DNA from 2 places in the Bradyrhizobium sp. Arg237L genome. Region 2 is predicted to be linked to the other one. Evidence: riboswitches for the same ligand, from Rfam matches in the RefSeq annotation. Region 2 holds a riboswitch; the other holds the start of a gene.
What was found. A riboswitch is a leader RNA that binds a small molecule or an ion and turns the genes downstream of it on or off. The one in region 2 is predicted to bind S-adenosylmethionine.

Region 1 (3,403 bases), on a different contig from region 2:
CGGCGAGGGGCCGAACGGCGTCTCGTTGGCGGAAAGCTTGAACACCTTGCGCCCCGGCTCGGCCACCGGGCTTTTGCCGGGGGTGTAGGGCGCAATATCGAGGATGCCGGGATTCGGCACGGGGCGGGACATCTCTAACTCTCTAGCTCCGGATTCTAGGGGCGGGGGGGCACCGTATAGCGCGTTGCGTGGCTGCCGACGAGGGCCGATGAGCGCACCGAGGCCCCGGCGCGGATCAGGGCCATTTTGATCTCCTCGAAGCCGCGGCCGGCGACCGATACCAAAAGCGCTGCGCCGTCGAAGGCGGTGTCCGGCACCGCGACGATTTCAGCCAGCGGCGCCACCGCGCGGGCGATCTCGGCGTTCCAGCCGGAGACGCGCACGCTCCACATCTCGACTTCGGTCACCATCGCATCGTCGGCGACGCGCGAGATCACGAACACGGGCAGCGCTGCGGGATGATCGGCACGTTCGAGGAACGGCAGCCGCGCAATGATCTTCGGCGCGCCTTCGGCCTCGAGGTCGATCCACCACGGCGTGCGGCTGGAAATGGCCGACACCAGCGCCAGGTCGCCCTTCGATTTCGCCACCGCTTCGACGGCCGCCTGCGCGCTGAAATGCGAGACGTAGGGCACCACGAAGCCGAAATGGAAGCGCGCCGAATCCCGCATCATGGATTCGCCGACCGAGACATCGGCATGCACCGAGAACGGTGCCTGGACGTAAGTGAACGTCGAGATGATGACGCGCCAGATGCTCTCGATGGTGTCAAGCGGCAGGATGCCCCGATGGCGCTCGACCAGGCTGCGCATCATGGCGGCTTCGCGCGCCGGCCGGAACGCGGAGCCGACTTCCTGGGTCTGCTTCACCCTGATCAGGCGGTCGATGATGTCGCCACGCGCCATCAAGAGGCGGTGAACCTGCTCATCGATCGCGTCGATCTCTTTGCGCAACTCGGCCAGCGAGGGCGGCGCCGGAGGCGTTTTTGACATGTTAGGGCCCGTCAATTCTCTTCAATCAGGGAGCCAACTCTTCACCTCTCCCCCGCGTGCGGGGAGAGGTCGAAATTCAAGCGAGCTTGAATTTCGGGTGAGGGGGACTCTCCGCGAGTCCGTCTGTTACCTTGTTAGCGGAGAAAGCCCCTCACCCCAACCCTCTCAGGGCGAGCTCAGCTCGTCCCGGCCCCGCAAGAGCGGGGAGAGGGAGAAGTGCGAGCCCCCGTTCTGTCCCATGGGGCCAGACGGCGCAAGCTCAGCCTCAAGGTCACGGTTAGGTTAACGGCCCCGGTTGCCTTGACGCGGGTCAGGTAAGGGACTACTTTCCCAGCGTTCCGTGGTCATTTGAGCCGGCCGGCTTGCAGCCACGTTAAAGAACTTGCTAAACAGGCCGGGGACAGATCGATCCCGGCCGAACCTTTGTTCAGGCCGGGTTTTTTTATGGCCTGATTTCTGTCCGGGACCTCCGCGTCGGAGGAAGGGGCCGCAATGACCAAGGTGCAGTCGATCAAGAGTCCGTCGATCCAGGGTGAGGACCGCGCCCATGAGGCCGATCATCCGTCCTCGCCGGTAGCAAAGTTCGGCATGGATCAGCCGTTGAAGCTCGACTGCGGCATCGACCTCGCGCCGTTCCAGATCGCCTACCAGACCTATGGCGAACTCAATGCCGAGCGCTCCAACGCCATTCTGGTCTGCCACGCGCTGACCGGCGACCAGCATGTCAACAATTTGCATCCGGTGACGGGCAAGCCCGGCTGGTGGGAGACCATGGTCGGCCCTGGCCGTCCGCTCGACCCCTCCAAGTACTTCATCATCTGCTCCAACGTGCTTGGCGGCTGCATGGGCTCGACCGGCCCTGCCTCGCTCAGCCCCGCGACCGGCAAGGTGTGGGGCCTGGATTTTCCGATCATCACCATTCCCGACATGGTGCGCGCGCAAGCGATGCTGATCGACCGGCTCGGCATCGAGACGCTGTTCTCGGTGGTCGGCGGCTCCATGGGCGGCATGCAGGCGGTGCAATGGGCCGCGGCCTATCCGGAGCGCGTGTTCTCGACGCTCGCGATCGCCTGCTCGACGCGGCACTCGGCGCAGAACATCGCCTTTCATGAGCTCGGCCGGCAGGCCGTGATGGCCGATCCGGACTGGCGCGGCGGACGCTATGTCGATCAGGGCACGCATCCGCATCGCGGGCTCGCGGTCGCGCGCATGGCTGCGCATATCACCTATCTCTCGGACGCGGCGCTGCATCGCAAGTTCGGGCGGCGGATGCAGGATCGCGAACTGCCGACATTCTCCTTCGATGCCGACTTCCAGGTCGAGAGCTATCTGCGCTACCAAGGCTCATCCTTTGTCGAGCGCTTCGATGCCAACAGCTACCTCTATCTGACGCGGGCGATGGACTATTTCGACATCGCCGCCGACCATAATGGTGTGCTGGCGAAGGCGTTCCGCGGCATCAAGACCCGGTTCTGCGTGGTGTCGTTCACGAGCGACTGGCTGTTCCCGACCTCGGAAGCGCGGGCGCTGGTGCATGCGCTGAACGCCTCCAGCGCGCGGGTCTCGTTCGCGGAGATCGAGACCGACAAGGGCCACGACGCCTTCCTGCTCGACGTGCCCGAATTCTTCGACATCTCCCGCGCTTTCCTGCAGTCGGCCGGCAAGGCGCGCGGCCTCGGCGATGCGGGGGTCGTGTGATGGCGCTTCAGGAACAAACCCTGCCGCTGCCCGGCGTGGCGCCGCAGGCGAGTACGAGCCTTCGTCCGGACCATGTTCTGGTCGCCGAAATGGTGGAGCCCGGCTCGCGCGTGCTCGACGTCGGCTGCGGCGACGGCGATCTGTTGCAGCTCCTGGAGAGCCGCGGCATCGACGGCCGCGGCATCGAGCTGTCGCGCGAAGGCGTCAACCACTGCGTCGCCAAGGGGCTCGCGGTGGTGCAGGGCGATGCCGACACCGACCTCGTCAACTATGCCGACGATGCGTTCGACTACGTGATCCTGTCGCAGACCCTGCAGGCGACGCGCCAGCCGAAAGCGGTATTGGAAAATCTCCTGCGCATCGGTCACCGCGCCATCGTCTCGTTCCCGAATTTCGGTTTCTGGAAGATGCGGCTGCAGCTCCTGGTCGGCGGGCACATGCCGCGCACCGAAAACCTCCCCGCCACCTGGTACGACACCCCCAACATTCATTTCTGCACCATCAAGGATTTCGTCCAGCTCTGCGACGAGATCCACGTCAAGATGGAGCGCGCCGTCGCGCTCGACCTCTACGGCCGCCCGGTGCCGCTCAACCTGCCCTGGTGGGTCTGGAACATGTTCGGCGAGCAGGGTGTGTTCCTGCTGAGCAGGGGCGGCAAGGGACGCTGAGCACTCTCCCCGTCATTCCGGGGCGCGCGGCTTAGACTGTTGCCG
Region 2 (3,403 bases):
GACCGAAAAGATGGTCGAGGATGGCGTGGCGCGCATCCAGACGGCCGGCGCGGACGTCGTGCTGGTCGATCCCCAATACTCGCCGCGCGTCACCGAGCGCGCCGCCAGCGCCAACAAGATGATCCGGCTGCTCAACCACATCGCCGAGCTCCGCCATGTCAGCATCTTCCCGCGCTTTGAGGTGATGCGTGAATGGCACGAGAAGCAGTCGATCCCGATCGACAGCTTCGTGATCGCCGACGGCCTGCACATGAATGATTGGGGCTATGCCTGCTTCGCCCAGTTGCTCGGCGACGACATCATCAGGTCGGTCGGCCAGATCAAGCTCGGCGTCAACGTGCCGGCGGATGTGCGGACGTACAGGCCGATGTAAGCTGAAAGCGAATGGCGAGTGGTGAATAGCGAATGGGGCTTGACCCTACTCGCTACTCCCTATTCGCCATTCGCCTTGGATCACACCGTCTCCAGCGCCTCGACAAAATCCTCGATCAGATCGTCGGCGTGCTCGAGGCCCGCGGAGAAGCGGATGAAGCCTTCGCTGATGCCTAGCTCGGCGCGCGCGTCCGGCCCCAGGCGCTGATGCGTCGTGGTGGCGGGATGGGTGACGAGGCTCTTGGCATCGCCGAGATTGTTGGAGATGCGCGAGATCTTGAGCCCGTTGAGGCAGCGGAACGCGCCGGCCTTGCCGCCTTTGACCTCGAACCCGATCAGGGTCGATCCCGACCGCATCTGCTTCTTCACGGTGGCTGCCTGCGGATGATCGGCGCGGCCGGGATAGATCAGCCGCGTGATCTTCGGATGGCTTGCGAGCACGTCTGCGATCTTCGCGGCCGTCTCGGTCTGCGCGCGGACGCGCACAGCGAGCGTCTCCAGCCCCTTCAGCAGCACCCATGCATTGAACGGCGACATCGACGGCCCGGTCTGGCGCAGGAAGTTATGGATGTGCTCGGTGATGAAAGCCTCGGAGGAAAGGATGATGCCGCCGAGGCACCGCCCCTGGCCGTCGATATGCTTGGTCGCAGAATAGACCACGACGTCGGCGCCGAGCGACAGCGGGCTCTGCCAGATCGGGGTCGCGAACACATTGTCGACGATCAGTCGTGCGCCGCCCTGATGCGCGATTTCCGCGATGGCGCCGATGTCGAGCACGTCGAGCGTCGGGTTGGTCGGGCTCTCCAGGAAGCAGGTCTTGGTGTTCGGCCGGATCGCCTTTTTCCATTGGTCGAGGTCGAGCCCGTCGACCAGCGTCGATTGGATGCCGTAGCGCGGCAAGAGATCCTCCACCACGTAGCGGCACGAGCCGAACATCGCCTTGGAGGCCACCACGTGATCGCCGGCCTTCAGCGGCGCGAGGATCGCGGTCGTCACCGCCGCCATGCCGGTCGCGGTCGCGCGCGCAGCTTCCGCGCCTTCGAGCTCGATCATGCGGCGCTCGAACATGGACACGTCGGGGTTGGAGAACCGCGAATAGAGGAAGCCGGGATCCTCGCCCTTGAACCGCGCCTCGCATTCCTCGGCGGTCGCGTAGACGAACCCTTGGGTCAGGAATATTGCCTCGGACGTCTCGCCGAATTGTGAGCGTAGCGTGCCGGAATGAACCAGCCGGGTTTCGGGGCGGTAGCGGGCGGATGATTTGGACTCGGACATAGGACCTCCAACGTGACCATCCTTTCGAAAATGGTCACAAAAAAACCGGCCTAAAGGGCCGGGATCGCTGAGGTCCCCGGCCTGTTTAGCGACTTATTTAACGTGGCTGCAAGCCGGCCGGCTCAAATCACCACGGGATAAGTCATGCTGATATTCGTTCCCGCTCTTTCCGTCAAGGCGGGCATCGGCTAACCGGTAAAATCCATTTTTTGGGCCTTTTGTGGCTCTAAGCCGTCTTGAGGGACCGCGTCCGTGTCGTTCGTGCTGCAAGACGATGCCAATGGGATCCTGCCCGACCGCATGATCGCGGCGATGGCGGATGCAGGTCTGATCCTGCCGGTCTATCCCTTTGTCGAGAGCCAGATCCAGCCCGCGAGCCTCGACCTTCGCCTCGGCGACATTGCCTATCGCGTGCGCGCGAGCTTTCTCCCCGGTCCCGGCGCCACCGTTGCCGAGCGCATCGATGAGTTGAAGCTGCACGAGATCGATCTCGCCGACGACGCGGTGCTGGAGACCAATTGCGTCTACATCGTGCCGCTCTTGGAGAGCCTCGCGCTGCCGCCGGAGATCATCGCGGCCGCGAACCCCAAGAGCTCGACCGGACGGCTCGACGTCTTCACCCGCGTGATCGCCGATGGCACGCGTCGTTTCGACGTGATCGGTGCCGGCTATCACGGCCCGCTCTATGCCGAGATCAGCCCCAAGACGTTTCCGATCCTGGTGCGCGAGGGCTCGCGGCTGTCGCAGGTGCGCTTCCGCACCGGCGATGCCATCCTCAGCGCCGACGAACTCGACGCGCTGCACAACGCTGAACGCCTGGTCGATATCGACGATGCCGATCTCACCGATGGCGTCGCGGTTTCGGTCGATCTCTCGGGCGAGAATTCCGGCGGCTTCGTCGGCTATCGCGCCAAACGCCATACCGGCGTGGTCGACGTCGATCGCCGCGGCGGTTATCCGGTCGATGATTTCTGGGAGCCGATCCGCGCGCGCCCCGACGGCAGCCTGATCCTCGATCCCGGCGAGTTCTATATCCTCGCCTCGAAGGAAGCCGTGCAGGTGCCGCCGGACTACGCCGCCGAGATGGTGCCGTTCGATCCTTTGGTCGGCGAATTCCGCGTGCATTATGCCGGCTTCTTCGATCCCGGCTTCGGCTATGCCGGCGCCGGCGGGCAGGGCGCGCGCGCCGTGCTGGAAGTGCGCTCGCGCGAGGTGCCGTTCATCCTCGAGCATGGCCAGATCGTCGGCCGCCTCGTCTATGAGAAGATGCTCGCCCGGCCCGATGCGATGTACGGCCAGCGCATCGGCTCGAACTACCAGGCCCAGGGCCTGAAGCTCTCCAAGCATTTCAGGGTGTGATCAAGCGCACTCACCTGGAGCGCGCTGCGAGGACCATGACAAAGGCCGGGGCGCTACGCCCCGGCCAGCATGGTGCACGAAGTCCAGCCGTTCACGCGTTGGCGCCGCCGTCGATGGTGAACTCCGCGCCATTGATCGAGCGCGCCTCCGGCCCAGCTACGAATGCGACCAGCGCTGCGACGTCGTCCGCCTTGCCGTAGCGGGGGATCGCCATCCGCGCCAGCTGGAAGGCCGCCTGCTCGCCTTCAGCGGGATTCATGTCGGTGTCGGTCGAGCCTGGATGAACGATGTTGACGGTGATGCCGCGGCTGCCGAGATCGCGCGCCAGGCCCTTTGTCCAGGCGATCAGCGCCGATTTGCTCATCGAGTACAGGCTCAGGCCGGGACCCGGCACCTG

Region 1: another riboswitch for S-adenosylmethionine. It lies ahead of OZ411_RS27015 (homoserine O-acetyltransferase); the one in region 2 lies ahead of OZ411_RS39395 (O-succinylhomoserine sulfhydrylase).

What each region holds. Positions count from the first base shown of each region.
Region 1 is NZ_JAQMIL010000049.1:55,955-59,357, reverse strand. It holds gene hisC (histidinol-phosphate transaminase) at 1-132, opposite strand, end outside; gene OZ411_RS27020 (chorismate mutase) at 156-992, opposite strand; SAM riboswitch at 1,323-1,402, shown strand; gene OZ411_RS27015 (homoserine O-acetyltransferase) at 1,485-2,690, shown strand; gene metW (methionine biosynthesis protein MetW) at 2,690-3,358, shown strand.
Region 2 is NZ_JAQMIL010000103.1:7,848-11,250, forward strand. It holds gene OZ411_RS39390 (SGNH/GDSL hydrolase family protein) at 1-373, shown strand, start outside; gene OZ411_RS39395 (O-succinylhomoserine sulfhydrylase) at 454-1,647, opposite strand; SAM riboswitch at 1,712-1,791, opposite strand; gene OZ411_RS39400 (2'-deoxycytidine 5'-triphosphate deaminase) at 1,900-3,006, shown strand; gene OZ411_RS39405 (SDR family NAD(P)-dependent oxidoreductase) at 3,098-3,403, opposite strand, start outside.